DNA from 3 places in the Ruegeria sp. CK2 genome. Region 3 is predicted to be linked to each of the others. Evidence: riboswitches for the same ligand, from Rfam matches in the RefSeq annotation. Region 3 holds a riboswitch; each other region holds the start of a gene.
What was found. A riboswitch is a leader RNA that binds a small molecule or an ion and turns the genes downstream of it on or off. The one in region 3 is predicted to bind cobalamin.
Positions count from the first base shown of each region.

Region 1: another riboswitch for cobalamin. It lies ahead of ACR0BU_RS22965 (hypothetical protein); the one in region 3 lies ahead of ACR0BU_RS07985 (DUF1636 family protein).
Region 2: another riboswitch for cobalamin. It lies ahead of ACR0BU_RS12685 (DUF1636 family protein); the one in region 3 lies ahead of ACR0BU_RS07985 (DUF1636 family protein).

Region 1 covers NZ_JBQFPW010000022.1:44,624-54,708, forward strand. The annotation lists gene ACR0BU_RS22935 (SRPBCC family protein) at 1-340, opposite strand, end outside; gene nudC (NAD(+) diphosphatase) at 381-1,364, opposite strand; gene ACR0BU_RS22945 (bifunctional 2',3'-cyclic-nucleotide 2'-phosphodiesterase/3'-nucleotidase) at 1,541-3,424, shown strand; RNA gene ffs (signal recognition particle sRNA small type) at 3,464-3,562, shown strand; gene rsgA (ribosome small subunit-dependent GTPase A) at 3,732-4,760, shown strand; gene ACR0BU_RS22960 (alpha/beta hydrolase family protein) at 4,793-5,650, opposite strand; cobalamin riboswitch at 5,809-6,028, shown strand; gene ACR0BU_RS22965 (hypothetical protein) at 6,117-6,524, shown strand; gene ACR0BU_RS22970 (protein-tyrosine phosphatase family protein) at 6,516-7,028, opposite strand; gene ACR0BU_RS22975 (DNA polymerase III subunit gamma/tau) at 7,202-8,965, shown strand; gene ACR0BU_RS22980 (YbaB/EbfC family nucleoid-associated protein) at 9,123-9,467, shown strand; gene recR (recombination mediator RecR) at 9,530-10,085, shown strand, end outside.
Region 2 covers NZ_JBQFPW010000007.1:102,697-112,781, reverse strand. The annotation lists partial or broken gene ACR0BU_RS12715 (GH1 family beta-glucosidase) at 1-783, shown strand, start outside; gene ACR0BU_RS12710 (glucokinase) at 850-1,809, shown strand; gene ACR0BU_RS12705 (carbohydrate kinase family protein) at 1,849-2,775, shown strand; gene ACR0BU_RS12700 (D-lyxose/D-mannose family sugar isomerase) at 2,794-3,459, shown strand; gene ACR0BU_RS12695 (hypothetical protein) at 3,594-3,815, shown strand; gene ACR0BU_RS12690 (hypothetical protein) at 3,812-4,336, shown strand; cobalamin riboswitch at 4,362-4,569, shown strand; gene ACR0BU_RS12685 (DUF1636 family protein) at 4,669-5,025, shown strand; gene ACR0BU_RS12680 (ABC transporter ATP-binding protein) at 5,022-5,798, shown strand; gene ACR0BU_RS12675 (ABC transporter substrate-binding protein) at 5,811-6,761, shown strand; gene ACR0BU_RS12670 (FecCD family ABC transporter permease) at 6,763-7,773, shown strand; gene ACR0BU_RS12665 (LysR family transcriptional regulator) at 7,809-8,684, opposite strand; gene ACR0BU_RS12660 (proton-conducting transporter transmembrane domain-containing protein) at 8,801-10,085, shown strand, end outside.
Region 3 covers NZ_JBQFPW010000004.1:60,089-70,173, forward strand. The annotation lists gene cobJ (precorrin-3B C(17)-methyltransferase) at 1-430, opposite strand, end outside; gene ACR0BU_RS07960 (precorrin-2 C(20)-methyltransferase) at 427-1,155, opposite strand; gene ACR0BU_RS07965 (precorrin-8X methylmutase) at 1,152-1,781, opposite strand; gene cobG (precorrin-3B synthase) at 1,781-2,908, opposite strand; gene cobN (cobaltochelatase subunit CobN) at 2,905-6,198, opposite strand; gene cobW (cobalamin biosynthesis protein CobW) at 6,202-7,257, opposite strand; gene ACR0BU_RS07985 (DUF1636 family protein) at 7,254-7,643, opposite strand; cobalamin riboswitch at 7,728-7,934, opposite strand; partial or broken gene tnpC (IS66 family transposase) at 8,670-9,473, shown strand; gene ACR0BU_RS07995 (hypothetical protein) at 9,390-9,617, opposite strand; gene ACR0BU_RS08000 (hypothetical protein) at 9,607-9,834, opposite strand; gene ACR0BU_RS08005 (DUF202 domain-containing protein) at 9,971-10,085, opposite strand, start outside.

The DNA of each region.
Region 1 (10,085 bases), on a different contig from region 3:
TGGCAGCCAGAGACATCTCTACGCTCAGGCGAGTTCTGCGCTGCGACAGCGCCAGAAAATCGACCGTCGTAATCCCGGTCATTCCTTTGCTGGTTGCCTCAAACCTCATTTGTGACGGGCGGTCACAATCTGTCATCAGCACCGACATCTGACGCGGCTTTCCGCGCAGCTTGAACTCGGTTTCCCATGTTGTTCCTGCCGTAACTACAGAACTATCTGCGCTGCGCCGCACATCGATCCCACGCCGCATCGCCATACGCTCGAAACGCTCAAAATCGGCGACCATGTCGAACACCGAGTTGATGGGGGCTTCGATATCTTCACGCGCTGAAAACTGCATGTCGGCCTTTTGTTGATCTTAGTTACTGCTCAGTGTTTCCTCAGACCAGCGTATCTGCAAGCCAGTTTTGCAGCAAAAAATGTGCGATTGCACCTTTTCGCGCCGGCAATATCTGCGGATGCTCTCCGGCAAAGGCCTGCATCATCTCAGTCTTACTGACCCACATTGCCTCTTCGATTTCGACCGGGTCGATGACAATGTCGCGCGACAATGCCTCACCCGCACAGCCGAACATTAACGACGCCGGAAATGGCCAAGGCTGACTTGAGAGGTATGAGACAGCGCCGACGGGTACCCCCGCTTCTTCCATCACTTCGCGCCGCACGGCAGCCTCAAGCGTTTCTCCCGGTTCGACAAATCCCGCCAACAGCGAAAACATCTTATCGGGCCATCCAGGGGAACGCCCCATCAAAACAGAATCACCGTGGGTAATCAGCATGATGACGACCGGATCCGTTCGCGGGAAATGTTGGCCGCTACACGAAGGGCAACTGCGCTGCCACCCGGCCTGAGACAGATCGCTGGCAACACCACAACGTGCGCAAAAACGATGGGTTTCGTGCCATCCAATAACAGCCTTGGCAGTCGCAGCAAGTTCGGCATCCCGAGTGGGTAGCCGGGTCATGATTCGGCGCAATTCGGCAAACACATACCCATCCGGCAATTCAGGGTGCTGTTGTTCGGACCTGTCGACAAACGCGCCGAGAGCAGAGAGGTCGTGCCCGTGGGCCGTCCAATCCGAAATATCTGCCGCAAAGAACGGCGCGCCCATTTCGCTAAGCCCCAGAAAGATCGGAGTTTCGACGATGCCGCCGGGCCCGTTATTGATCAAGACATGTGTCATTGGGACAAACCCAAGTTGATCCAGGGCTTCACCGGTTACCAGAACCTTGCCACGCCAGAGCAGCAGGCATTTTGCGTTTGGATCACTTGCAACCGCGGTTAGCTTGTCTGCGTCGCTTCGAAGATGCGCGGCTCGATCCAGGCCAGAGCCGCCGAAAGTCACCTGTTCCGCATTTTTCATTGAGTTTCCTTTGGATCTTGCGCACAGGGCTGCCACGACTAGGCCCTCGTTGCAACGCAATTCACCGGCAACGAATTCGGACAATGCCGCTAAAAAAGCCTCATGGTTGCCTCGAAAATTTCTTCATTATGCTTCTAATTGTATTTGGTTGAGCAGCAGCATCTAAAAGTGGAAAATTGAGATCTAATCAACGACCCTCAAGGCCGATTCAGACCAAGGCACCAAGCGGGCGTATTCGCATTTTAGCGACGACCGACTTGCACATGAACCTAACAAGTTTCGACTATTATTCAGACAAGCCGGATCCAACACTTGGCTTGACGCGAACCGCCAGTCTTATCCGCGCGGCCAGACGACAGGCGGAAGACGACATTGTCCTCTTGTTTGACAACGGAGACTCCCTTCAAGGCACGCCGCTAGGGGAGTGGGCGGCGCTAAATGACGGCACCCATCCAATGATGCAAGCCTTTGAGGCATTGGGATACGACGCAATCGGGCTAGGAAATCACGATTTTGGCTTTGGTCTGAACGCGCTGGACCGAATCCTCGCACAAGCGCCCTCCCCGGTTCTGTGTAGTAACTTGCATCGGCAAGGCAATACCGCGCAACGGTGGCAGGATCATGTGATACTCGACCGCGTCGTGCCGCTGGACGGACAGAATACTGCCATTCGCGTAGGCGTCTTTTCGGTACTGCCACCCCAGACAACACGATGGGAAGCACACCATTTACAAGGCAAAGTGACCTCGGAAGATATCCTGAGTGCGGCGCAAAAAACTGTAACCAAGCTGCAGGGCCTTGGCTGTGATCTGATTGTTGCACTTGCCCATTCAGGTCTCGGGCAAACCCATGCCAGCGCGGGGTTGGAGAACGCCGTGATCCCTTTGGCTGCCATCGACGGGGTTGATGCAATTGTTGCCGGACACACCCATTTGACCCTTCCTGGCTCTACGCACGAAAGCCTTCAGCACGTCGATCATTTGGCCGGGCTGGTCCATGGCAAGCCTGTGATCATGCCAGGCTCTGCCGGATCCCATCTGGGCGTTGTTGACCTGAGTGTAACTCGCAATTCGGACAATAAGTGGCACGTTGAAGATCACTGCGTTGAGTTGCGGTCTATCCACTCCCACAGCTCTGGGATTTTAGCACCTGAAGACCAAGACATAGTCCATCTGATTACACCCGGGCACACCCAAACGCGGGCAGCAGTGGCGAAACCCGTCGCTCGGGTTGCACAAGATATGCATAGTTACTTTAGTTTTTGCGCACCTGACCTAGGGCTTGCTTTGGTCGCCGCCGCACAAGCCGCAGCCCTGCGCCCATTCCTGCGCGGCACCGCGTCGGAAAATCTACCCATGCTTTCGGCAGCATCCCCTTACAAGTGCGGCGCGCGCTCAGGTCCTCAATACTACACTGACGTGCCTGCCGGAGAGATTTGCCTGCGACATATTGCGGATCTACATGTTTTTCCCAATGAACTGCGAGCAATACAGGTCAACGGCGCACAAGTCTTGGACTGGCTTGAGATGTCGGCAGGTATCTTCAACCAAGTTTCACGAGGCACAGAAAACAACCTGATAGATCCCGGGCGGGCCGGGCATAATTTCGATGTTCTCTTTGGCTTATCTTATCAAATCGATCCATCAAAACCGCCTCGATGGGACGCGGATGGGACGCTGATCAATCCGAACTATGGCCGGATCAAGAATGCAACGTTTGAAGGAAACCCGCTCCGACCGGATCAGAAATTCGTTGTGGCCCTCAACAACTACCGGGCCAACGGCGGCGGTCACTTTCCATTCATTGCGAACGCTCAACCGATCAGTTTGCCGCCATTGGATATAAAAAGCGCATTGCGGGACTATTTGTCAAAACACCTGCCAGCGGATCCGATGGAACAAGCACCCTATCCCTTTGCGATTCTGCCTCTATCAGGTGCGTGCGCGATTCTCAGGACGGGCCAGGGCGCGCTCAGGCATCTGGGCGAGTTGGATGTGTATTCGCCCCAGGTGCTAGGCACCGATGCGGACGGTTTCGTGCGTATCCGCCTGACGCTCTGACGGGTTGTCTTTTTCTCAAGCTTTCCCTATATCGACACCTGAGAGGTTGGCGCGGGCGAGCGCCTCGCCAACCTGGTCAGATCCGGAAGGAAGCAGCCACAACGAGCCCCGCTTGGGTCGATGTCCAACCTCTCACTTGACGCTAGACACCAAAGAGCATTGGCCGAAGGAGGGCTTTTATGATTGTAGCAGACACCCTTCGGGCAGCCCGGTTCTAGTACTCGAACCTCAAACCGCCTGAACACATAGCCGACAGGTGCGCGCATGCCATCTGTCCGGGTTACTGTACCTGAACACAGGCAGAACAATGTCCATATTTCTATCGGACCTGGGATGGTCCCACCACTTTGCCGCGCAACACGCGGCCAATTCGTCTTGCTTACCGTTTCGTATCACAGCCGTTCATCGCGATCGTCTGACCGGGTTGGGCACGGATGGCGAAACACCTCTGCTCACCCTTGACCGACCGACAGGCGATTATGCGGTCGGAGACTGGGTGCTGGCGGACGAACACAATCGCATTCGGACCCTGCTGGATCGGCGCAGCGTCCTGAAACGCCGCGCAGCCGGCACCGGCGCCGAAGCGCAACTGATAGCAGCAAATGTCGACGCGCTGTTTATTGTCAGTTCGTGCAATGCTGATTTCAACTTACCCCGGTTGGAACGATACCTGGCACTGGCCAATCAAGCTGGATGCTATCCGGTAATTGTGCTGACCAAGGCCGATGTATGCGATGATCCGAACACATACGTTGCTCAAGCTCAGACTTTGGCACCTGTAGTGACGGTTGTTGCAATCAACGCGCTGGATCAGACAGAAATCCAGCAGGTCCTGTCCTGGTGCCCGTCCGGCCAGACCGCAGCGCTGGTTGGATCTTCGGGGGTCGGCAAGACGACACTGGCCAATGGGATGACGGGTCAGGACGAGGCAACCGCAGGCATTCGCGAAGATGATGCGCATGGTCGACATACGACGACCTCCCGCGCGCTGCATCGCATGCGAAACGGTGGCTGGCTGATTGACACGCCCGGAATGCGTGCCTTGCGTTTGCTAGACGCGCAAGACGGCGTGGATGAGGTGTTCTCAGACGTTTTAGAGTTGGCGACCAGGTGCCGCTTCTCGGATTGTCAGCATATTGCGGAACCAGATTGCGCAGTTCAAGGTGCCATTGAAGACGGCGTGCTGGACGCTTCGCGTCTGGAACGATGGAGAAAACTGCGACGTGAGGATCAGCGAAACTCGGAAACCGTGGCCCAGTCCCGCGCGCGCGACAAGGCGTTTGGCAAAATGGTCCGTTCGGTGATGAAAGACAAAAACTCTCGCAACGGCCGATGATATATGGGCGCCGAGTTTTCGGCGCCCATCCCTCACGCTATCAACCTAGGCCAGACAGCCGCATTCCGGCGGGCAAACGCCCCGATATGACCGACTTCGGTTAGACCAAACTCAGACGCAGACAAAAGATGCTGTTTGGCGTCAGGGCCGTAAAGATCCGCCAGCCGCCACACTGCGTCCGGAGGGACCATCTCGTCATCTTCGAAGGCAAACAGGTCTGCGGGAGTTCCTGTTTCTGACCATTTGACCGCCGGTAAATCGAGGCCTATTTCAGGAACGTAATTCAATGGCGCCGTGCACCATTTGCGCCATTGCCAGTAAACCGAAGCTGGCAGGTCCGTGCCGAACCCGATGGCCTTTCCTGGCAGGTACCCCAAAAGACGCGCAAGCAAGGGTGCGTGCCCATACCAGAACAACCACGCCAGCGCACGATACGGCCAAGGGTGATCTTTCAGTGTGACCAGCCCCGAACATACCCCAATCATTCGGTCGATCTGACCAATGTCGGGTTGAACCGGACCCAGCATCGCGCCCACCGAGTGACCGATGGTCCATTGCTTCGCTTTCGGAAAGCGCCGGCGCATCTCGGCCCTGGCCGCGGGCATATCAATCAGCGCCCAGTCTGCCATAGTGACTGTGGATTTGTTGAGATCTCCGGATAGAGAGTGCCCAAAGTCCCGGTAGTCATATGTCAGGCAGGCCATGCCCTGTTCTTCCGCCAGCCACTGCGCAAAATATCGGTAGTAATCTCGTGGAACTCCGGTTGCGCTGTTTAGAACAATAACGATTTCTGGCTCGGAAGCTGGCCGATATAGCCGTGCCGAAAGCATCGCCGGCCCGGACGGGAACCGAAAGTCTTCGGTCAATACCCTCTGCTGTGTGTCCAACATAGCGACCTCGGAAAAACTGAACCAATCGGTTCACCATCCTCAAATGGCACCAATTCCTGTATCCGAGTCAACACCGGTTCAGGTTGACCACACGTCCGCTTGGGATTGAGTAGGAGCGCAAGACATAAAGTCCAGCTTGACTCAGGGCGCAATCAGACGCTAGCGATTGTGTGATGGTTCCTGCCCCCTACTAGGGGTCGGGATGAAAAGGGAACACGGTGCGGTTCTGACCGGATACTCCGGGACGATCCAAATCCGCGACTGCCCCCGCAACTGTAAGCGGAAAGCAATGCCGAAATACCACTGGCCCAATGGCCGGGAAGGTCGGTAAAGCGATGACCCGCAAGTCAGGAGACCTGCCATCGGAACTGTAACCGAAACTCGGGCGGGGTGTCCGGGCAGGTCCTGACAGCACACCGCCGTCCTGCCTGATCCAAGCCCCTGTCCGCTGCGCGGAGGGCGCAAGATGATCTGGAAGACAAGAACACACGAATACACAGCAACCGTTTGTCAACGGACAGGCAAGACATGCCCTGCACTGGCCCGAATGGCGCGCGCGATGGCACAGGCTATGGCAGAAGCTCATCCAGTCGCCACTTCGGAGTTCGAAATCGAAGGCAGCAGCGAGTTGACCCATTGTCCCGAGGGCTGCACCGCGCGGTTTCGGGCCCAGCCCGATCAGATGCGTGTATTTTGCGGCACCGATGCCACGGCAAACACCAAACAGCTGGACGATTATGCCGACATGATCTTTGGCACCGATATCCAGACCATGCCATCCGGGATCATCGCAACGCCGCCTTGCGCAATGCTCGAGGTTTTGGCTCTTAAACCTCGCCAACCCGTGCAGATGGCCGCGGGCATCTTAGCCTGATCTGACGCTCACCTCTTCCAGGGTCGAACCGACGGCCCATGCCATTTGTTCGTCTGTTTCGACGGCACAGGGGCGCAAGGCGCGCAACCGTACCAGCGCCTTGTCGGGCTGTTCGCCACATTCGACCATCAGCCGTAGAACAAGCATTCCCGACCGGCCGCAACCGCCCTTACAGTGCAGCATGACACGACCGCCTCCAGACAAGGCGTGGCGCACGGCAGAGCTAACGGACGGCCATTCATCCAGAACGGTGCGGGGTGGCGCGTTAAAGTCTTCGATTGGCAGATGAACCCATCGGCTGGCCCGACTTTGAATATCGCTTCCAAAGTCCTGCGCGCCGGCCTGAAACATCTCGACTTCGGTTGCCGTAGAAATCACAAGACCCGGCTTCCAGCTTGAGATTGTGTCCAGATCACCTGCGTAGTCCCCGCCGCGACCGGGCATTGATGTGAGGGCAAGCGTGCCTCCTCCAACTTGCAAGGCGTAGATCACCAGCTGAGACATGTAACGCTCCCCCCCCTTTAATTACTGTCGCGAAAAATAGTTCGTGAAATGTACCCCTCTAGCAATACGCGCATCCGGTCCGATTCCAAAATAAAAATCCTCGCACGCTGCAGTGGACGCGGGCGATGGTGACCACTACGCTGTGCCGAAGCCCCGAATCCGCCAGAGTAAACATGACCGACGCACCCAGCCCCGCCTATCAGGTTCTCGCCCGCAAATACCGCCCGGAAACCTTTACTGATCTGGTGGGTCAGGACGCAATGGTGCGTACGCTGAAAAACGCGTTTGAGGCGGATCGGATCGCGCAAGCCTTCATCATGACCGGCATCCGTGGCACCGGGAAAACCACCACCGCGCGGATCATCGCTAAAGGCATGAACTGCATCGGTTCTGACGGCGAAGGCAAACCAACAACCGAACCTTGCGGGCAATGCGAACATTGTGTGGCCATCATAGAAGGCCGTCATGTCGACGTTATGGAGATGGACGCCGCCAGCCGCACGGGTGTGAACGATATTCGCGAGATCATCGACAGCGTCCGCTACCGCGCCGCCAGCGCTCGCTACAAGATTTACATCATTGACGAAGTTCACATGCTGTCGACCAGCGCTTTCAACGCGCTGCTCAAGACGTTGGAAGAGCCGCCTGAACATGTGAAGTTCATCTTCGCCACCACCGAGATTCGCAAGGTTCCGGTTACGGTTCTGTCGCGCTGTCAGCGATTTGACCTGCGTCGGATTGAACCCGAAGACATGATAGGCCTGCTGCGCAAGATAGCAGCGGCCGAAAACGCCGAGATTGCAGATGACGCGCTGGCGTTGATCACGCGGGCCGCTGAAGGCTCGGCGCGTGATGCTACCTCGTTGTTGGATCAGGCGATTTCTCATGGCGCGGGCGAGACCACCGCAGATCAGGTGCGCGCCATGCTGGGTCTGGCAGACCGCGGACGTGTACTGGATCTGATGGATATGATCCTGCGCGGTGATGCAGCAGGGGCATTGACAGAATTGAGCGCTCAATATGCCGAAGGGGCTGACCCGCTGGCAGTCCTGCGCGATTTGGCCGAGATCACACACTGGGTTTCGGTTGTGAAAATCACACCCGATGCAGCCGAGGATCCGACAGTATCACCAGACGAGCGTGCCCGTGGTCAACAAATGGCTGAGGCGTTGCAAATGCGCGTTCTGACACGGATGTGGCAAATGCTGCTGAAAGCGCTGGAAGAAGTCTCAGCAGCCCCGAACGCCATGATGGCGGCAGAAATGGCTGTCATTCGTCTTACCCATGTGGCCGATCTGCCAAGCCCCGAAGAGCTGATCAAGAGGCTGCAAGACTCGCCACCTCCGACTGTTGGTGGACCGGGCGGAGGTGTCCCAGTGTCTGGAAAAAGCACTGCTCCCGTTCAGGCGAGTGCCGCAATTTCGACGTCTGCCATCCCGGCCTCACACGGGTCGGGCGGTGCGCCTGTTGCCGCGCTTGCGCAGGATGTGCAAGCAGCACTCGCGCGCTATCCAACATTCGAGCACGTTGTCGAAATGATCCGCTCAAATCGGGATGTAAAGTTGCTGGTCGAGGTTGAAAACGGGGTGCGCCTTGTCTCGTACCAGCCGGGTCGCATCGAGTTTACGCCGGCTGCACCCGCCCCAACAGACTTGGCCCCTCGTTTGGGATCCGCGCTGCAACGTTGGACAGGCAATCGGTGGGCCGTTTCGATTGTGTCGCATGGTGATGCGCCCACTATTGGTGAAGTGCGCGATGCTTCCGAATTGGCCTTGAAAGCAACTGCATCTGAACATCCTTTGGTTCAAGCCGTTCTGACGCAGTTTCCCAAAGCCCGGATCACTAGAATTGAAACGCCGGAACAACGGGCAGCAAAGGTCGAGACAGAAGCCCTGCCCGAAGTTGAGGACGAATGGGATCCGTTCGAGGAAGACTGACGTCCAAACTGTCCAAACTGGATGAAACGAAACCGGGGCTCAACGGTAAGAAGGGCCTTGCCAAATACCTTGACGACGGGCGGGAAGCCCCTCGCCCCTTGTGCCGCACGGATGCCGTCCGTATTTAAGGCTCAAACCGATTTGCAGGAGAACAGCGATGCTCAAAGGACTCGGCGGTCTGGGCGATATGGCCAAGATGATGAAATCCGCACAGGATTTGCAGACCAAAATGACGGATATGCAGGAAGAGCTAAACAACATCATGGTTGTCGGCGAATCCGGCGCAGGGTTGGTCAGGGCCACTGCCTCGGCAAAAGGCGAGTTGAAAGGTCTGGACATCGACCCGTCGATCTTTAACGGGGACGACAAGGAAGTGGTCGAAGACCTGATCCTGGCCGCGATCAAAGACGCACAGGCCAAGGCCGCTGAACGCTCGCAAGATGAGATGGGCAGGCTAACAGAAAGCATGGGCTTGCCGAAAGACATCAAGCTGCCGTTCTGATACACCCGCCTGACGGGTTATCGGCCGGGCTCAACGCCCGGCCCATTTACAGGAGCGCGCCGGTGAGTTCGAACAGCGACATCGACAACCTGATCGACCTGATGGCCAAGCTGCCCGGTCTCGGGCCCCGCTCGGCCCGCCGTGCGGTGCTGCACCTGATCCGCAAGCGTGCTTTGCTTTTGACACCTCTGGCCGACGCCATGCAGCAGGTGGCGGCCACTGCCCGTGAATGCCTGAACTGCGGAAATGTAGGCACCACCGACATCTGTGACATCTGCGATAGCGAGGTCCGCGCGACCGGAGAGCTCTGCGTGGTCGAGGATGTGGCCGACCTTTGGGCCATGGAGCGCGCTGCAGTCTTCAAAGGCCGCTATCACGTTCTGGGCGGGACCCTATCAGCCCTGGACGGGGTTGGCCCAGACGAGTTACGCATTCCCCGCCTTAAAGACCGGGTGACAGCCGAAGGGATTACCGAAGTTATTCTGGCGTTGAACGCCACCGTAGATGGCCAAACCACCGCCCATTACATCGCAGATCAGTTGGAGGGTCAGGTGCGCCTGACGTCATTGGCGCAAGGCGTGCCGATCGGCGGCGAACTGGATTATCTGGATGACGGTA
Region 2 (10,085 bases), on a different contig from region 3:
CTGAGCCATTTTGAAGGGCACCACGCCCCCGGCCTGCGCGATGTCCGGGCCGCAGCCCGCGCGATGCACCATGTATTGCTCGCCCATGGCAGCGCTATTCAGGCAATGCGTGGTCTTGGGATGGGAAATCTGGGCGCCGTGTTCAATCTTGAATGGTCCGAACCTGCGGACAACAGCGCCGAGGCACGACGCGCCGCAGACCTCTATGACGGCATTTACAATCGATTCTTCCTTGGTGGCGTGTTCAACAAAGCCTATCCCGAAAATGTTCTGGAAGGTCTGGCGCCTTACCTGCCCTCTGGCTGGCAAAATGATTTTGAAACCATTGGTGCGCCGGTCGACTGGTGTGGGTTGAACTACTACACGCGCAAACTCATTGCCCCTACAAACACGGCCTGGCCAAGCTTGAAAGAGGTCCCTGGTCCGCTGCCTAAAACGCAAATGGGATGGGAAATCGACCCTGCCGCTCTGACCAGGTTCCTGACACGGACGCAGAAGGAATACACGGGCGACCTGCCAATTTACGTTACCGAAAACGGTATGGCCAGCCCGGAACGTCGGCAGGATGATGACCGTATCGACTATCTAAACCAGCACTTTTCGGCCGTTCAGGACGCATTGGATCAGGGTGTCCCGATCGACGGTTATTTTATCTGGTCATTGCTCGACAACTACGAATGGGCCTACGGGTACGAAAAGCGTTTTGGGTTGGTGGATGTGGATTTTGAAACTCTTGAAAGAAGACCCAAAGCGTCTTTCCAAGCGCTGAAGTCCGCACTCAAAACAACGGATCGTGTCGCGTTGCCTCTGGCACAACCTGCTGGTTCGGTTCATGAACACTGGAATCTGGTGGCGGATGTTGGTGGCACGAACACCCGCCTAGGTGTTGTCTCAAACGGTCTATTGACCGATCTTCGCAGACACCCCACCGGCACATTGCCCGATCTCCTGGATGCCCTGCACAGTTTGCGCGACGAGATTGGGACCGATCCTCAGGCCGTTGTCGCCGCCGGAGCAGGCCCGGTCAGGAGCGGAACTATTCGCCTGACCAACGCGAATCTGGATCTGTCCGAAGCAGAACTGCACGAAGCGACCGGCGCCAAACATACCTATGTGATCAACGATTTCACGGCAGCCGCATGGTCGGTCGCCGAAGTGACCAGCGCAGAGGTCGCCGTTTTGCAAGGGGAAGCCACCCCCCCGGCTGGCACACGACTGGTTGTCGGGCCCGGGACCGGGCTTGGCGTTGGGGCGCTGCTCTATTCAGAAGGTCATTATCATACCGTGTCCGGCGAAGGCGGGCATGTCGGTCTGTCGCCTCGTCATCGCGAAGAAGTTGAAATTTTCGACGCAGCCCGTCGCATCGCGCCAAATAGCTTTTTTGGTGACAGTCTGGCGCTGGAAGCCGAGATGTTTCTAAGTGGCACTGGGCTGCCGATCTTATACCAGGCCACAGGTATGGCGGCCGGTCAATGCGATACACCGCTCAGGTCCGCAAAAGAAATCTTGCAAGATGCGCGCAGCGGGGCTGATGCCGTGGCGGCGCAAGCGGCCCAGATCTTCACGACGCATCTTGGTGCTTTGATGGGTGACATGGCTGTCACTCTGATGCCTACAGGGGGCGTATTTCTGGTCGGTGGCGTCGCGGAAAAAAACCGCTGGTTGTTTGGCCGTGAGTTTCGCGAGGCGTTTAACGGCGGTGGCCGTTTTAGTGAGCTGCGTCAGTCAATGAACCTTTATGTTTCAGAGCAACCTGAATTTGGCATTGTTGGCGCTAACAACTTCTGCAAAAATGCGCTTATGCGGTAAGCTTGCCGCCTCATACATATTTCAGAAGAGGACCCCGGGATGATCCTGTGCTGCGGTGAAGCCCTGATCGACATGATCGCCGAACCAACGGTTTCGGGCGCAAACGGTTTTGTTCCGCATTCCGGTGGGGCGATCTTCAATACGGCCATTGCGTTGGGACGGTTGGGTGCGCCGGTGGGAATGCTGACGGGGCTGTCTTCGGACATGTTCGGACAACAATTGGCAGATGCGTTACAGGCCAGCCACGTGGATGCATCGCATGTCATCACCTCAGACCGCCCCACGACCCTGGCCTTTGTCCAACTGCAGGACGGGCAAGCCTCGTACAATTTTGTTGACGAAAACACCGCAGGTCGGATGCTGCAAGCCGAAGATATGCCGACCCAACTTTCGTCTGTGTCCGCGCTGTATTTCGGCGGAATCAGCCTGGCTTGCGAACCTTGCGCCGACGCCTATGCCGCCCTGTTGCATCGCCATGGATCAGAAAGCGCGGTTATGCTGGACCCGAATATCCGGCCCGGGTTTATCAAGGACCAGACCCGGTATCGCACACGCCTGAACCGCATGATAGCGCAGGCCGACATGATCAAAGTATCTGACGAGGATTTGGACTGGATTATCCCGGGCCCCGAAAGCCACGCTGAAAAGGTGCCACTGTTGCTTCAGGCTGGGCCTTCGGTGGTCATTGTCACACGGGGCGGCGATGGGGCAACGGGGTATCTGGCGGATGGCACTGAAACCTCTGTTCCAGTGAAGCCCGTGCAGGTCGTGGACACAGTCGGCGCGGGCGACACTTTTAATGCAGGGGTTCTTGCAGAACTACACCGATCGGGCCACCTGAGCAAATCCGGCTTACTTGGTCTGACGGCCGACACTTTGCGCGCAGCCCTTGCGTTAGGCACCAAAATTGCCGGGGTAACCGTATCCCGGGCCGGGGCAAACCCACCGTGGGCTCATGAGCTTTGATCTGATGAGGCAAGCACAATGAAAAGATCCGACATCAACCGCATCAAAGCTGAGGCCCATAGCTTCATCCAGTCTTTTGGGTTTGCTCTACCACCGTTCGCGGACTGGTCTCCGAAACAAATGCGCGGCCCCAAGGCGGAAAGTATCCGCGAACGCGGGTTGGGCTGGGACATCACCGACTATGGTCAGGGAAAATTTGATGACCTCGGTCTATTCCTGTTCACCCTGCGCAACGGAGACGTTGGCGACCTGAACCAAGGTCGTGGTATGCTATACGCTGAAAAGCTTTTGATTTCACGTGATAAACAGCTGTCACCGATGCACCGTCATGTCATCAAGGCCGAGGATATTATCAATCGCGGTGGTGGTGATCTGGTCATGGAAGTTCATGCATCGAACCCAGATGGGGACGTCGATCGCGACAACCCCGTGACTGTCCCAAGCGATGGCTGCCCAGTGACAATTCAGCCGGGCGAACTCCTGCGTTTGAAACCCGGCGCAAGCGTGACGCTGATGCCCGGCATTTGGCATGCTTTCTGGGCGGAACACGGCGATTGCCTCATCGGAGAGGTTTCTACCGTTAACGATGACCGCACGGACAACGTTTTCGAAGAGCCAATCCCCCGCTTTGCGACGATCGAGGAAGATACTGATCCCGATTTCCTGCTGGTCGCCGACTACTGACCCAAGCTTGAAGCTGGGTATATTTGCGACGCAACTCCTCTTGTCATTTCCGACTCTTTTTGTCAGATAACGTGTGACCCAGTCAGATCCCTCGGAATCACGCCCGGTCAAGGACCAGAGACCGAGAGACGATCATGACAAAAACACTCACCGACCTATTGGCCATGGATACTATCGCCAGCCGCCACGGATGTGCGCTGAAGCCAAAGTTGCGGCAGGCAATTGAGGCCGCCCTCAGATTCCCAGCCCACGCAGCATCACCGCGGCGTGAAACCCCAATCGCCGAATGCGATCTGCCCGAAAACGTTCAAAGCCTGTCCAGCCATTCAGTAAAAACGGAAAGGCGGCGCGCATGAGTTTCTCCACCTCCGGACAAAGCGAAGCGCGCGCACCCAATGCATTGCGGGATTTCGATGGTTTCGAACGGGGCCTTCTTCCCGTCATGCGGCATTTCATCCTCAGCTTTTCGGAGCCCACAACCCAAGCCTGGCAACATGCATACTCGGTCGCAATCGAAAAGTGGGGGCACGATCAGGGCCTCAATCTTGCGCACCTTGTTTTCAAAGTCATCAAGGCCGCCTTGCATTGCCGCACTGACGGGCTGGCTTTCAAAGATCCTCTGAGCCTGGAAGACCGGCGGGAAGTCACTTGTGATGAGAGAGCGTTGCTGAAAATGCTACATCACATGCGACGCGATGAAACACCCGCTGCGCGAGACGCCGTTGGTCAGGTTACCGGTGGGTATCCCGATGCACATCTGATTCAAGCCGGGCTGACATTGGCCAGCCGGTTTCCCATCAGCGGCGATCACCAAAGGCAATCGACACGACGCCTTTTCTACGTGTGGTTCAGTGACGCCGCGCTGGCAATGACCTGACGCTTGACAATCGATGCGACACCAGACTAGCTGGCCGGGATGGTTCCCTTAGGTTCTCCTTGGGGATGAAAATGGGAATGCGGTGCGGCCCACGACAATCGGGCCAATTCCGTGACTGCCCCCGCAACTGTAGGCGGTGAGCGACGCCAAATCACCACTGGCCCAGAGGGTCGGGAAGGTTGGCCAAGCGACGACCCGCAAGTCAGGAGACCTGCCATCAGATGTTCAACCAACCCGGGGCGGGGCGTCCTGGAAGGAGGCTATGATGGCGCGTCTGCGTGTTCACAAGACTTGCACTTTCTGTCCGCATTTTTTGAGTGGCGGGGACTGCTATGTCCGATACTCCTGACCACTTTGTACTAATCTGCTCAACCTGCCAGGGACCAGTGGCGGCTGAAACAGCGCAAAAACTGCTGGATGAGCAGCTGCCAACCGGATTTGCGACGCGACTGATCGCATGCATGGCAGGGTGTGAACGGCCCATGACTGTTGGCCTACAGGCGAAGCAGAAAGCGCAGTATCTTTTCGGTGAAATCACAAGCCTAAAAGATCTGACCGCAGTGGCCGAGTTTGCCCATCAGTATCTCGACAGTGAGGACGGTTGGACCAGCGCGTCCGAGCGCCCGCCTGCCCTGCTCACCAAAACACTCTCGCGGTTGCCATGTTTGCCTGCCAAGGACGGGTCATGAGCTTTTTAACCGCCGAAGGCCTTGGATATTATGCATTGAATGGCGACGTCCTGCTTCAGGACGTGTCCTTCAATCTCGACGAGGGCGCGGTTCTTGCCATCGCCGGACCAAACGGTGCCGGGAAAACCACCCTCTTGAACCTGTTATGCGGTGTTGAACGGCTTGCCCTGGGCGATGTGCGTATCCGCAACCAAAGCCTACGTAGCTTGTCAGCGCAGCAAAGGGCGCGGACCATTGCCGTGGTCGGCCAACAGGAATTGCCGGACGGCCGCTTGAGGCTGCGGGACTACGTTGCACTGGGCCAAATACCCATTCAGGCTGACCGGTCAGCGGCTGACCACAAAGCAGATCTGGACCGGGTTCTTGCGATAACCGAGCTGACCCATTTGGCCGGTAAATCAATGCGGATGCTGTCAGGCGGCGAACGGCAGCGCGCACATATTGCGCGCGCGCTGGCGCAAAACCCGTCGCTGCTGTTTCTGGACGAACCAACCAATCACCTGGATCCGGACGCCAAGGGGCATATGCTCTCATTGGTCGCAAATTTGGGTGTGACAGTGGTCATGATTGTCCACGATCTGGTCATGATCCCCGAGTTTGCCACCCATGTTGCGTTGATGAAAACCACCCGTCTGACAGGGTTCGGGCCTGTGACTGAAGTGCTGACCCCGGATCGCGTCCGGGACACCTTTGGAGTGGACTATTTGTGCTTCCAGCATGAAGGCCGCTTGATCCCGGCACTCGACATCCGAAAACGAAAACTGACATCATAACAGGAGCTTATCATGATGCAGAAACTCTGGCCTGTGGCGTTGATCACCGGCCTGGCCAACGGTGCAGCCGCGCACGAAATGTCCGTGGACAACTGCGGTGAGCCATTGGTGTTTGACACAATGCCCGAGCGGTTGGTTGTGCACGATATGAATATGACCGACATGGCCTTTGCGTTGGGTCTGCAAGACAAGATTGTTGGTCTGACCGGGATCACGGGTTGGTACAAAACCAGCCCAGATTTTGATGCGCTGCGCGGCGAAATCCCTGAACTTGCCCCAAAATACCCCACGATCGAGAATTTGGTGGCTGTCGAGCCGGATCTGTTCTTCGCCGGTTGGTACTATGGCATGAAGCCAGGTGGCGACGTGACGCCCGACACGTTGGCGCCCTTTGGCATCAAAACCATGATCCTGACAGAAAGCTGCGTGCATCTGGACAAGGATCGCCCCGACGCCAGCATGAACCTTCTGTTTGACGATGTATTGCGCCTGGGCAAGGTCATGCATGTTGAAGACAAGGCCGAAGCGCTGGTCGCCGAATGGAAAGATCAGCTATCGGGCATCGAAACACGGACCGCTGCTCTGGCAAAACCTCGTGTCTTCCTGTTGGACGGTCCGGCGGATGCGCCCTTTACCGCAGGCAAGTTTGCCATACCTGACGCGATGATCGCTGCCGCCGGTGGCGAAAACGTCACCCACGATCTGGACACCAGCTGGGGCCGCACCTCGTGGGAAGCTGTTGCCGCATCAAACCCCGAGTTTCTGGTGTTGTTGGACTACCAAACCGGCAATGGAGCGGCGGACACGTTCGAATTTCTTCAGGACCATCCAGTGATGTCGCAAACCGATGCGGTCAAGAACGAGCGCTGGATCGGGTTGCGATACGAAGAACTGACGCCCGGGCCGGCGAATATCGAAGCGATCGAGAAAATGGCGCGGGCGATGCACCCGGAAATCAACTGACATGGGCCATACAGGCCGGATAGTAGGACTGGGGGCGGTCGTTCTGACCGCCCTTTTGCTGTTGTCCACGATCTATGGCACCACACCGATCCCAGTTTCGGACGTGTTGGCAGCCATCGGGTTGGGAACGGGCCTGACCGAAGGTGAAATGTCGCCCCTGCACCGAATAGTCTTCGACCTGCGCTTGCCGCGCGCCTTGTTTGCGGCCGTCATTGGCGCAGGTTTGGGCGTTGTCGGCGTGGTGTTGCAAACCACGACACGCAATGATCTGGCGGACCCGTTCCTTTTTGGACTGTCTTCAGGCGCGGCGGCTGGGGCTGTTTTGGTCATCACCGTCACTGGTGATGTACTGGGCATCTGGACCTTGCCCCTTGCTGCATTTTGCGGCGGTTTGATTGCATCCGCTATCGTGCTTGCGCTGGTTCAGGGGCTGCGCACCAGCGCGCCAGAAAAGCTGATCCTAGCTGGCCTGGCCGTTTCGTTCCTGTTTTCGGCAATCACAAATTACCTGATTTTTGCGGGCGACAGCCGCGCTGCACATTCGGTGATCTTCTGGATGCTTGGCGGGCTGGGGCTGGCCCGGTGGGAGACGTTTCCGCTGGTGCTGATCGGGCTTGGGCTGATCCTTGGCTACGCATTGTACCGCAGCCGCTGGCTGGATGCGCTGCTGACCGGAGATTTCACGGCCGCCACATTGGGCATTCCGGTTCAGGGTTTGCGCTTTCGCATGTTCTTCGTGGCGGCTTTGGCAACGGCAAGTTTCGTTTCGGTTGCCGGGGTAATCGGGTTCGTTGGCCTCATGGTGCCCCATATCGCACGTGGGATCGCCGGAACCCTGCACCGTAACCTGCTGATTGCATCCGCAATCGTAGGGGCAATCCTGCTTACCCTCTCCGATATTCTGTCGCGCCTTTTGCTGGCGCCACAGGAACTGCCCGTTGGGATCGTTACGACATCCATCGGATCGCTGTTTGTGTTTTTGTACTTGTTCAAATCAGCACGTACCGACTGAAGATCTCGGTTCGAACCCGGCCAGAGACAACTCGATCAGGACAAATTGCTGGCCAACAACAGCTGGATCAACGGGTTTGGAAAACGCCGCCGAAATGTCACCGCATGAAAGTTCTCTTTGATGCGCGGATGCTCCTGCGCCTCAACCAGCCGCCCCGAGGACAGCTCATCCTGAACCACAATCGGCGCGACCAGGGCCAGCCCGATATCTTCCCGGGCCAAAAGACGCATCATCGCCATGTCATCAACCTCGGCCGCAATCTGCGGGCGTACCGCAAGACGGCTGGCCATTGCGTCAAATGCCGTGCGGACACTATTGTTGGTGGTCGGCAGAATGAAAGGGTGTTCCGCCAGCAAATCTTTGATCGCGCGCTTCGGGTCCAGCCGGGCCGGAGTACCCACAATACTTACGGGTTGTTCTGCTAGATGATGGGTTTCGAATTTGGTCAAGCTGTCGCTTGCAGGTTCATGATTCATCAAAACCAGATCGAAATTCAGCGTTTCCAACCCTTCGAGTAATTCGCTTGGGCTGCCTGAACGCAAGATGACCTCAACATCGGTTCGCCCTAAAATAGGCCGCAGAAACCCGATCTGAAAGTTCCGTGACAAGGTCGCCTGAGCGCCGACACGCAGCGCTTGCCTTGTGTTTCCTGCGTCTTGCAAAGTGGCCACAAGTTCTTGGCCGGTTGCGAAAATTGCGTCCGCATGGTCCAGCGCAATGCGGCCCGCTTCGGTCAGGTGCAGCTTGCGACCCCGGCGTTCGAATAGAGGGTGCCCCAGACGTTCTTCAAGATCCTTGATCTGAACTGACAAAGCAGATTGCGACAGGTTCAAACGTTGTGCTGTACGGGTCAGGTTCCCGTCATGTGCGACGGCCCAAAAATACCTCAGGTGATGATAATTCAACGGCATGTCGTTCTAATTAATAGAATGATACAAACCAAACAATGAATTTTTAATAATCATTCTTACGAAATATGTCCTGCTAGGCGGGCTAATGCAGCCTGAAACCTTGAGGGACCCACATCATGAGCCACTTGTTTCTTCCATTGCTGAGCCCTTTGTTCTTACTGGCCTCAGCCTGGTATGCCAGCAAACATCCGGGTTTGCGCCCCGGCATAGTCCCAAAGCTGTCAGAATGGTCGGCCTTGGCAGCGTTTGCAGTGTCGGCCTTGGCGGCTTTGTTGTTGATCACTCAAGGCGCGGGGACATCCGGCTTGATCGGATTGTGGGGAATCGGCCTGTCTATACGTCTGGACGCGGTCAGCGCCATAATGCTGGTTCTGGTCAGTTTCATCGGCTGGATTGTCCTTCGGTATTCCGCAACCTACATGGACGGAGAATCCCGTCAGGGCGCCTTTATGGGCTGGATGTCCGCCACGCTGGCAGCGGTTTTGCTGCTGGTGATGTCGGGCAATCTAAGCCAATTGCTAGCGGCCTGGGTTGTGACAAGCCTGACGTTGCACAAGCTCTTGCTGTTCTATCCAGACCGCACCACGGCGCAACGCGCCGCCCGCAAAAAGGCAGTCGTCGCCCGGATCAGTGAACTCTCATTGGCGGGTGCTGTACTACTGCTGGTTTTGGTCTATGGCACCTCGGACATCGCCACGATCTTATCCTCGGCGCAGCCCACAGCACTGACAATAACCGCCGCGCTGCTGATTGCTATCGCGGCTGTCCTGGCGTCAGCGCAATTCCCAATTCATGGCTGGTTAACGGAAGTTATGGAGGCCCCTACGCCGGTTTCCGCCCTGTTGCACGCTGGCGTCATCAATGCTGGCGGGTTCCTGTTGATCCGGTTTGCCGATGTCATGCTGGTGGCGCCGGGGATCATGGCTTCATTGGTTATGTTAGGCGGGTTCACCGCGCTGTTCGGCGGTCTCGTGATGCTGACACAACCTGCCGTCAAAACATCACTAGCCTGGTCTACCATTGCGCAGATGGCGTTCATGATCATGCAATGCGGGTTGGCCCTGTTTCCACTGGCGCTGCTGCATATCGTGGCACATTCCCTCTACAAGGCGCACGCCTTCCTCAGCGCTGGTGAGGCTGTGCGCAATGTGGCCGCAACGCGCAAACCCGGCCCGGTTGCAGTGCCAAGCCCAAGAAATGTGCTGCAGGCATTTGTGATTGGAATTCTCATATACGGCGTGGTTGCCGCGGTCTTTGGCATCGACGGAAAGTCAATTCAGGCGATCGCTCTGGGTGTGATCTTGATCTTTGGCGTCGCGTATTTGCTGGCGCAGGGCTTTGCCGATGCCGCACCTGGCGCACTGACGCACCGCACTGTGATCTATGCAAGTGTCACCTCGG
Region 3 (10,085 bases):
AGGGTTTGAGATTGTCACTGAGGTTGATGGTGCAAAAATCGTGCCCCAAGGGTGCACCGGCGCGGGCCGAGGCAGCGAGCATTGCGGTGATCCCGGGCAATACATCGATTGGAATGTTGCGCCACGTGTCCGGGCCGTTTTCCAGCGCTTCAAACACAGCCGCCGCCATGGCAAACACGCCGGGATCGCCTGAGCTTACGACGACAACGCGCCTTCCGTCTGCGGCCATTTGCAGGGCGTGTTGGGACCGGTCGATTTCAACCCGGTTATCACTGGCATGCAGGGTAAGCCCCTCGCGCTCGGCGACCCGTGCAACATAGGGGATGTAACCAACGATATCCGTCGCGTCGGCCAGCGCGGCGGTGACTTCGGGTGTCACCAGTTCGTCATTGCCGGGGCCGAGGCCTGCAATCTTGATCCATCCCGTCATGGTCGCCGTCCCTGGCCGTGCACAATTATGATCGAAAAATATGGGGTTATCTTATCGCAAGCCTCAGACAGCTTCGTCACTGTCTGGTTCGGCATCTGCGCATACTCTACGATCCACGCACGCTCATAAACGCCAGCCTTCTGCAGCGCCCGTTTCACCTTGTTGATATTGCGCCCAATTTTCATGACCACCAAAGCATCTGTTTGCGCCATCCGTTGCGCCAGATCTTCCTCGGGAAGGGTGCCCATCAGAATGGTCAGGACATCATCCCCCCAGGTGATCGGATCACCCGTAGCGGTCCAGGCGCCTGACATACCGGTGATGGCGGGTACAACATCTACATTAACGTCACCGCGCAATCGATTGTAAAGATGCATGAAAGATCCGTAGAAAAATGGATCACCCTCACAAAGAACAATCACATCTTCGCCCTGATCCGACAAAGCTTTGAGACGTGCCGCGCAATCTTTATAGAATGCGGACAGCAACTCGTTGTAGCGTGGATCGCTGAGCGGGATTTCGGTTGTCACAGGGTATTCCATCGGGAATTCGATGGCGTCCTCAGGGATCATGCCGTTTACGATTTTGCGCGCCTGACCACTGCGGCCAGGTTTGCGGAAGAATGCGACGTGACGGGCGTTTCGCAACAGCCGGTCTGCCCGCACACTCATCAGGTCCGGGTCACCGGGGCCGAGGCCCACACCGTATATCTTACCAGCACTCATTCTTTGCGGCTCGCGATTGCGTTGATCGCGGCGACTGTGATGGCGCTGCCGCCCAAGCGACCTTTGACGATGCAGGACGGAACAGGCTGTGCCTCCCACAGCGCATCTTTCGATTCCACTGCGCCGACAAACCCGACAGGGCAACCGATAATGGCTGCAGGGCGGGGGCAGTCGGGATCTTCCAGCATGTTCAGCAGGTGGAACAACGCGGTGGGTGCGTTTCCGATTGCCACCACAGCGCCGTCCAAGTCTGGACGCCATAGCTCCAGCGCGGCGGCTGAGCGAGTGTTGCTCATCTCAGCGGCTAGCGGGCGTACGCGTTCGTCATGCAAGGTGCAGATCACCTCATTGTCTGCGGGCAGGCGGAACCGGGTTACACCTTCGCTGACCATGCGTGCGTCGCACAGGATAGGCGCTCCTTTTTCCAAAGCGGCACGGGCCACGTGCACAAAATCAGGCGAGAAATGCACAAACTCCTCCAGCCCGACCATCCCGGCAGCGTGGATCATGCGCACGGCGACCTGTTCTTCATCAGTGTCAAACCGGGCAAGATTGGCCTCGGACCGGATCGTTGCAAAGCTTCGTTTGTAGATCGCCGCGCCATCGGTTTCATATTCATAAGGCATCAGATCAGGTCCATGGTCATAAGTGTGTTTGCGTCAAGCCCGCTTTGGCAGGGCTCATCCCCTGCGCGACCCCGTTTGACAAGATTAAATCGCCCTGCGTTGCCTACCAAAGTGACATCCGCGGGCCCCATGCGGGCGCAGCCCTTTGCGCAACCTGAAACGTGCAGGCTGCCACCCACGCGCGGTGCCAGGGCACGGGCGATATCGCGCGTTTCCACCTGAGCCTGCGGGCAGAACGGTGCCCCGGGGCAGGCGTCGGTGGTCATCAGCGGGTCGGTGCCGTCTGTTACAAAGTCCTGGGCGGATATCGCCGCCCCGCCTTCCAACAGGATCAACCGCCACGGGGTGACACGCAGGGCAGATGCGCCCGTGTTGTCAAACAGACTGCGCAGGCTGGCGGCGTGCAACTGGCCGAACGCCGCACCGTACACCACGCCTTGATCACAGGCGCCGAGGCGTAGGGCAGCTCCCACAGGTCCTGGCTCGTTGCCTTGCCAATCCTGCGGCAGGTTTTGAGAGGCGACCAAACGCGCCATGCGCCGTGCGTCCGTCGATGAGTTCTTTGAAAACCAACCCGCCAATGCAATCAGTTTGTCGATGGCTTCTTCCTCGGCGACACGGCGACCGGTTTCGGCACCATCGGCGCGCAAGATCAGATCACCCGAGTTTAACTCCAGCCGAATGTCCGCGGAATCACCTGCCAGCAAACGCTCGGGCCCGGTATCTATGGCAAAACCAAACTTGGCGGGAAGGGACGGTAATTCTCCCAACCGGTCGATCAAGCCTTGCGTCAACCGCATGGTCAGATCACCTGACCGGTAAAGCGGTGAGACCAGAATATTGCGACGTACTTCTATACCCGGTTCGGCATCCAGCAGATCCAGTTGTGCCAACTCTGTCAGCAACAGTTGATGATCATCGATCGCAACGCCACGCAGTTGCAGGTTCGAGCGGTTGGTCAGGTCGATTGTTCCGTTCCCAAATCGCTCTGCAAGGTCGCACAGACCCGGTACCTGACGTGTGTCCAACCGTGCCAGTCGCGGTCGGACCCGCACCACCAGCCCGTCGCCCGACATCATTGGCCGATGGGCGCCGGGGCACCAGCCCTGAACGATGGGGGCGCTCATCGCATCCCCTCCAGGTCGGCGCGGATCGAGTTTCGGCGCGTGTCCCACAACCCGGCATCCAGCAATGCGCGAAATCTGTCCTGCATGGCTTGATGCGCCTGCGGGTTGGCGTCATGCAGGAAGGCGTCCACCTCAGCGTCACCAAGGGTCGCGTCGTGATAAAGGTCGAATAGATACGGTGCGACGGTGCCGGACAGATGCGCGAACGAGGCCATGTGATCCAGCGTCGCCGCGATCTCGGCGGCCCCGCGGAAACCATGCCGCTGCATGCCTGCGATCCAGCCGGGATTGGCCGCGCGGGCGTAGACGACGCGGCTGATTTCTTCGGGCAAGGTGCGGGCGCGGGGGGTGTCGGGGTTGGTATTGTCCAGATGGTACAGCTGCGCGGTGCCGCCGGTGACTTTCTTGGCGGCGGCAAAACCAGCCTCATGCGTGGCATAATCATTGGCCAACAGCAGATCGGTCTCGGTCAGGTCCTGCAGGTGCACAAAGCTGTCTGCTTGTGTGACGCGTTGGGTGATGCCGTCAAGATCCTGCGCAATGTGCTCGCCTTCCAACGCGTATGAGCTGGCGTTCAGCCACGCTTCGCCCGCTTGGATGCGTGCCTCATCCGTGTAGGTTTCGGACAGCTGCGTCATGTTCAGGCCATAGCTGCCCGGTGCCGGACCATAGACCCGCGCAGCGGGCGCGAGACCGGCATACGGGTTCCAGTCTGCGGATTCGTCGCGGTCCGACAAGGCGCGCACGGCCTGACCGTATAAGGCCGACAGGGGCGGAAATACGTCGCGAAACAGGCCAGAGACGCGCAGGGTTACGTCCAGCCTCGGGCGGTCCAAATCGGTGATCGGCAAGACTTCGATGCCCGAAACGCGCTCAGATCCTGCGTCCCAGACCGGTTTTACACCCAGCAGGTGCAGCGCCATGGCGAATTCTTCGCCAGCCGTGCGCATAGTGGCGGACCCCCACAGGTCAACGATCAGGCCTTTAGGGTAGTCGCCTTCTTCTTGCAGATGCCGGCGGACCAGTTCTTCGGCCAGTTTCACACCTTGGGTATAGGCCGCGCGGGTCGGCACCGACCTCGGATCGGTGGTATATAGGTTCCGCCCGGTCGGTAGCACGTCGGACCGTCCCCTGTAAGGTGAACCGGAAGGGCCTGCCTCGATCCGTTTTCCAGCCAGCGCATCCAGCAACGCAGAGCGTTCTGCGTCGGCTGACGGTTCGGTATCGAAGCTGGCTGACACGGCAGGTTTGCGGCCATAGATATGTAACCCGTCTCCGAACTGGCTTTCTTTGATATCGCAGACAAATCGATCGATGCGGGTGATCGCCTCGGCGGTGCAACTGGCTTGGTTGAGGCTGAGATCGTTCTCCAACCCGATGGCTTTCGCTTCGTCGCGGATGTCTTCCTGCAATCTGTCGCGGCGCGTTGGATCCAGCCCGTCGGCGTTCGAAAATTCATCCAACAGCGATTCCAGACGAACCATCCGGTCCGGCGTGCCGCTTTCCTTCATCGGTGGCGGGATGTGCCCCAGCGTGACCGCTCCGATCCGGCGTTTGGCCTGTGCGGCCTCGCCGGGGTCGTTCACGATAAAGGGGTAGATCACCGGCAGATCGCGGATCAGTGCCTCGGGCCAACACGTCGCGGACAGGGCTACGGACTTACCCGGCAGCCATTCCAGCGTCCCATGTGCGCCAATATGGATCAGAGCATCGGTGCCAAGACACTTTCGCAGCCACAGGTAAAAGGCGACGTATCCGTGGCGCGGAGTCCGGGACAGATCATGATATTCATCGTCTCGCAGCTCGGGTGTGCCGCGCTCCGGTTGCAATGCTACGAATGCCTTTCCACGTCGAAGCGCCTTAAAGTGGAACGTGCCATCAGCTACGGCAGGGTCGTCCTCAGGTTGGCCCCAGACAGCTTCGAGATCTGATCGCAACTGCTCGGGCAGGTCCGTAAGTGCCGACAGGTAGTTCTCTAACGGCCACGATATCCGGGCGTTCAGCAAGGTTTCGGCAATCGGCTCAGCCGGGCCAGTGTCGTAGCCTTCCGCCTGCAAATCACTCAACATAGCCTCGGCAGAGGCCAGTGCGTCCAGCCCGACAGCATGGGCCATTTGCCAGTCCTTGCCGGGATAGGTTGAAAGAACCAGAGTAGGCGTTTGCTTGGCCACAGGTTTTTCGCTGAGGTTCAGCCAACCTGTTACCCGGTCGACAATCGCCTCAATCCGTTCGGCATCGGCGCGGTGGGCAAAACGAGAATACTCCAGATGCGGATCGCGTTTTCCTGGTTCCTTGAACGACGCGATGCCTGCTGACACCCGCCCGTCCACTTCGGGCAGAACCACATGCATGGCGAGATCGGCTGGAGAGAGGCCGCGTTCTGCCTCGGCCCACGCCTTGCGGCGCGCGGTTGACAGAGCGACCTGAAACACGGGCACGCCCGCAGCGTCCAGCGGTGACGTACCCGACGCGCCCTTGCCCGAGAACGAGGTGGCGTTAATGATGGCTGACGGGTTCAGCGCGACGACCTGATCCCGCAACCAATCTGCCGCAGCTGGTGCCTTCAGGGAGGGGGCAAACATCCCTACGGCCTCCAACCCCCGGCCACGCAGACTGCGGATCAGCGCAGCAACCGGCGCGGTATCCGCCGAGGTCAGGTAAGCGCGGTAAAACGTGACAAGCACGCGCCGGGCATCGCCAGCAAACGCGGCTTCGGCTGGCATCACACCACGATCCGGGCACCATGCACCGCATTCGGGAATTGCCTTGGACCCCATTACAGGCCCGGCATAAAGTCCTGCTGCCAACGCCATCTGCGCCAGTGCCGCCTGCGCCGCGACTTCGCCCCCGTTGTCACACAGATGCGCCAATCGCCGTAAGGTCGAGACGGGCAGGGTCGAATAGTCGTCAAGCCGCGTATCTTCACGTCCATCCGCTGGCAGCACAGCCAGTGCGATGTCTTTGGTTTGGGCCAGTGACAGAACCTGCTGTAGGCCATAGGACCAGTAAGGCACGCCGCCAATCAGGCGGACCAAGATGCCTTTGGCGCCTTCCAGTGTTTGTTCCACATATGTGTCAACAGAAAGTGGGTGCTTTAACGCCGTCAGATTCGCAAGCCGCAGCGTCGGCATCCGACCCTCGGATCCGCCACCGCGATGCCAGCCCGCCGCAAAAGCGCCAAGGTCACTGTCGGAAAAGGACAACACAACCAGATCCGCCGGGCTTTGGCCCAGATCGGTTGGGGTCTCGGTTTCCTCTAACCCGTGGCTTTCGCGGAAGACGACGTGCATGGCTTATTCGGCAGCCTCGGTCACACCCACGAGGATATGGCGAATTTCAGCCTCTTTGATGTCGTCATGCTCGGCGATCACCACCAGACGCGAGCGGCGCTCTTCACCCGACCCCCACGGGCGGTCGTACTGGTGACGCACACGGGCACCGACGGCCTGCACCAGCAGACGCATGGGTTTGCCCTGAACGGCCGCATAGCCTTTGACCCGCAGGATATTCAGCTCCTTCGCAAGACGTTCGATATTGGCGACCAGTTCGGCAGGATCGGCCTGTTCCGGAAGATCGACGATGACGCTTTCGAAATCATCATGTTCGTGATCATCATGGCCGTCATGATGTGACGGACGGGCGTCCATGTCATCCTCGGCAGCTGCCCCAAGCCCAAGCACAACGCGCACATCCACCGCACCTTCCGCAACCTCGACAACGGGCAGGGGCCGTGGGGCCTCGGCCGCTATGATCTCTTTGGCCTTTGCCACACCTTCGGGACCTGCCAGATCAGGTTTGGTCAGCAAGATGATGTCAGCGCAGGAAATCTGATCCTCGAACACCTCGGACAGCGGCGTCTCATGGTCAATGGACTCATCGGCCATGCGCTGGGCGTCGACTGCCTCGACGTTCGGCGCAAACCGACCGGCGGCGACGGCCTCGGCATCCGCCAGAGCAATTACGCCATCCACGGTGATCTTCGAGCGGATATCTGGCCAGTCGAAAGCCTTAAGCAACGGTTTCGGCAGGGCGAGACCCGAGGTTTCGATCAGAATATGATCTGGGCGCGGTTCCAGCGCCATCAGCGCCTCGATGGTCGGGATAAAATCATCGGCCACAGTGCAACAGATGCACCCATTGGCCAGTTCCATGATGTTCTCGGCCGGGCAATCCGGGATCGCACAGGATTTCAGGATGTCGCCGTCTACGCCCACATCGCCAAACTCGTTGACCACAATCGCCAGACGCTTACCCTGCGGGTTCTGCATCAGGTAGCGGACCAGCGTCGTTTTGCCCGAACCCAGGAAGCCGGTGATCACAGTGACGGGGAGTTTTTCGAGATTGCTCATTCCAGGGCTCCAATCGGGGGAATACGGGCCGCACAGTTCTTGCGGAAGTGTTCAGGACGCTCGCGCCATTTTACCAGGCCATCTTCGGCCGCCAGGTATCTAGTGGCACCTTCGACGATGATGTCGACATCGTCATCTTCGTTCAGGTTCTCATAGACGAAAGTCCAGCGGGTTGGCCCGCCGCGCAGGACGATCGAACAGCCCTGCTTGCAGTTCGACAGGCACTCCACGGGCTTCAGTTTCACGCCGTCGGGCAATTCTGCCTGTTCTAGCGCCTTGTGCAGTAAGGTGCCGGGGCGCTGCGCATCGTCTTCGATGGGCAATCCACGTCGGCAAGTTGTGCAAACCAGTAGTTCGACTGGTGTGGTCTCGGTCACGTCTCTCATCCCCCTTATCGGTTCATTGGGGGACGGGGTTTCATGCGGGCCACGCTGTTCGCTATGGTCCCGACACCGGAACACCCCGTCCGGTCTGGTCTTCGGGTGCTGGCAGGTCTCCCGGCTTGCGGATGTCAGAGCCTAGGCTCTGCCGGATGTCCCGCCTTCCCGGCCAATTGGCCAGTGGCATTGGGCACCCTCTCCGGTCACGGTCGCGGGGGCGGCTGCGTTTGGCGGTAGACCCGTTGACGCATTCCCTTTTCATCTGCTGTCGCAGACACCAACGAAAGGGACATGCGGCACGCGTGGGCCGCTTGTCAAGCGCGTTACGCGTATGGTGAGGAACCGGGGATGAAAAGCGACCTGCCAGCGTCTCTGGGCGTCATGATCGCTCGAGGCCCGCCAAAGCGCGGGCGTCGAAGCGCTGTCAGCGACCGATTTGGATTTCACCACCCCGAGGTCCCAGTTTGAGAGGCAAGACCACGAAGAGAAAGAGTCGGCTACCCGGTCGTTCCACAAGGTCGCGTCGCAGATTAACTTTGTCACCTGCTTGGGCAAAACGATTTGCCAATGGCTTGCGCAAAACCGATTTGGATCAAGTGGATGGAGGCGAGCGCCCGACCCGGTATCACTTCCCTAAATCGTTGAATAGCCATGATTATTGGGGGGTGAGGTTGGCTTGCGTGTCTCACTTTGTGTTGCACAACGCGCAAGTCAGTGTGACTATTGTCAATAAACAACCCTTATTCCCAGTATTCCGGCAAACCTCACCGCATAACGTCAATAACGCGGCGATCGCTATGCTTACAGACTCCGACGCCGCTCGCCGACGTAAAGCCAGAACTGTCTGCATAGTTCATACTGCAACGCCTAGTTGAACCCTTATCACCAAACATCAGAGCGACGAGGCTGAACGCGCGCCGAGGACCAGGCCCCTTGGCTCATGTGCTAGTCTCAAAGTCTGTCGATCATCTTCCATTATAGCCGCAATCGCAGATTTACGCCCGGGAGGGCACTGATCTGGATCGCTCGGCAATGGCCGATTGGGTTCGCCGGTCAACAGCACTGCTTGAACCCCTCGCCGATGAGATCGGGCGGATCGTCCGGCGTGGAGATGCGCTCTTTGCTGACGATATGCCCGTGAAGATGCAGACACCGGGGCAAAAGAAGACCAAAAGGGCCCGGGTCTGGACCTATGCGCGCGACGGGCGGCCATGCTCGGGCCAAACACCGCCCGGTGACTGGTATCAGTCTACCATTGATCGCAAGGTTGAGCATCCCGTCAGCCACCTTGCAGGCTACAAGCGATGGATCCACTCGGATGACTACTCCGGGTTCAACGGCTTGTTAGGTCACGATATGGCCGATGAAATGGCCTGCATGGCGCATGTAAGGCGCGAGTTTGTGGATGTGTTTGCATCCCAGGGCAATACTATCGCGGAGGAGGTCGTCCGTCGGCTCGCAGAGCTCTATGGCTTTGAGTAAGAGGCGCGGGGCAAACCGCCCGACGATCGCATCGCGCCGCGGCAATCGCACGCAAAACAGGTCTTCGATGATCTGGAGATTTGGCTACGCGCACAATTGCCCAAGATTTCTGGAGACTCCCCATTGGCCCAAGCGATACGTTACGCCCTTAGCAGGATACCAAAAGCGCGACCTTATCTCGAGAACGGGCACCTGGAGTTGGATAACAACACGACCGAACGTGCCGTCAAACCCGTGACCATAGGCCGGAAAAACTGGATGTTCGCTGGCTCAGAAAGTGGCTGCAAAGCAATGGCCATCACCTTCACCCTGATTGAGACCGCCAAACTCAAAAGCGTCGATCTCCAGGCGTGACTTGCCTGGGTCCTCGCCAAAATCGTCGACCACAAGATCATACGCCTCGACGAACTCCTCCCATGGCGCTACGCCGCCACTGCAGCGTAAAAGGATTTGTAGCGGTTCAACAGAGCGGGGCAACGGACGGGCACTATCCGCCAACATAGACTCCGGTTTTTGGCCGGTAGAAAATTTTCTGGTCGTGAAGCCGTCCAAGAAGGTCGCTAATCCGGTGTCGATACTCTTTCCTTTCAGCTTTTCCGACATCATCTTCGTTGGGCGGCTCATGGGTCAGGGAATTCAAGGCGCGGCGAAGCGAGTCTTCGATAATATCTATATCCTCGACGGATAGTTCGAACATATCGTTGTACTGGGGCATACTGAGACCTCTTATCTGGTTGCGAGCCTTAAGGGTGCACCACCAGCCCTGGGTTTTCCACCGCTCCTTATTGTTGAAGCGTGAGAGTCGGCGCGCTGTAGTCAGGTGATGCATTCCAACGATATCGCAAGCCGTGTCAGGCAACACCCGAGTCACGCTTTTCCGCTTCAATCAAACGCTTTGTACGCAGATAATCCAGGCCGCCTAAAACTAACACCAAGCCCGAAACCGGAAATGCCAAAAGCCCGATG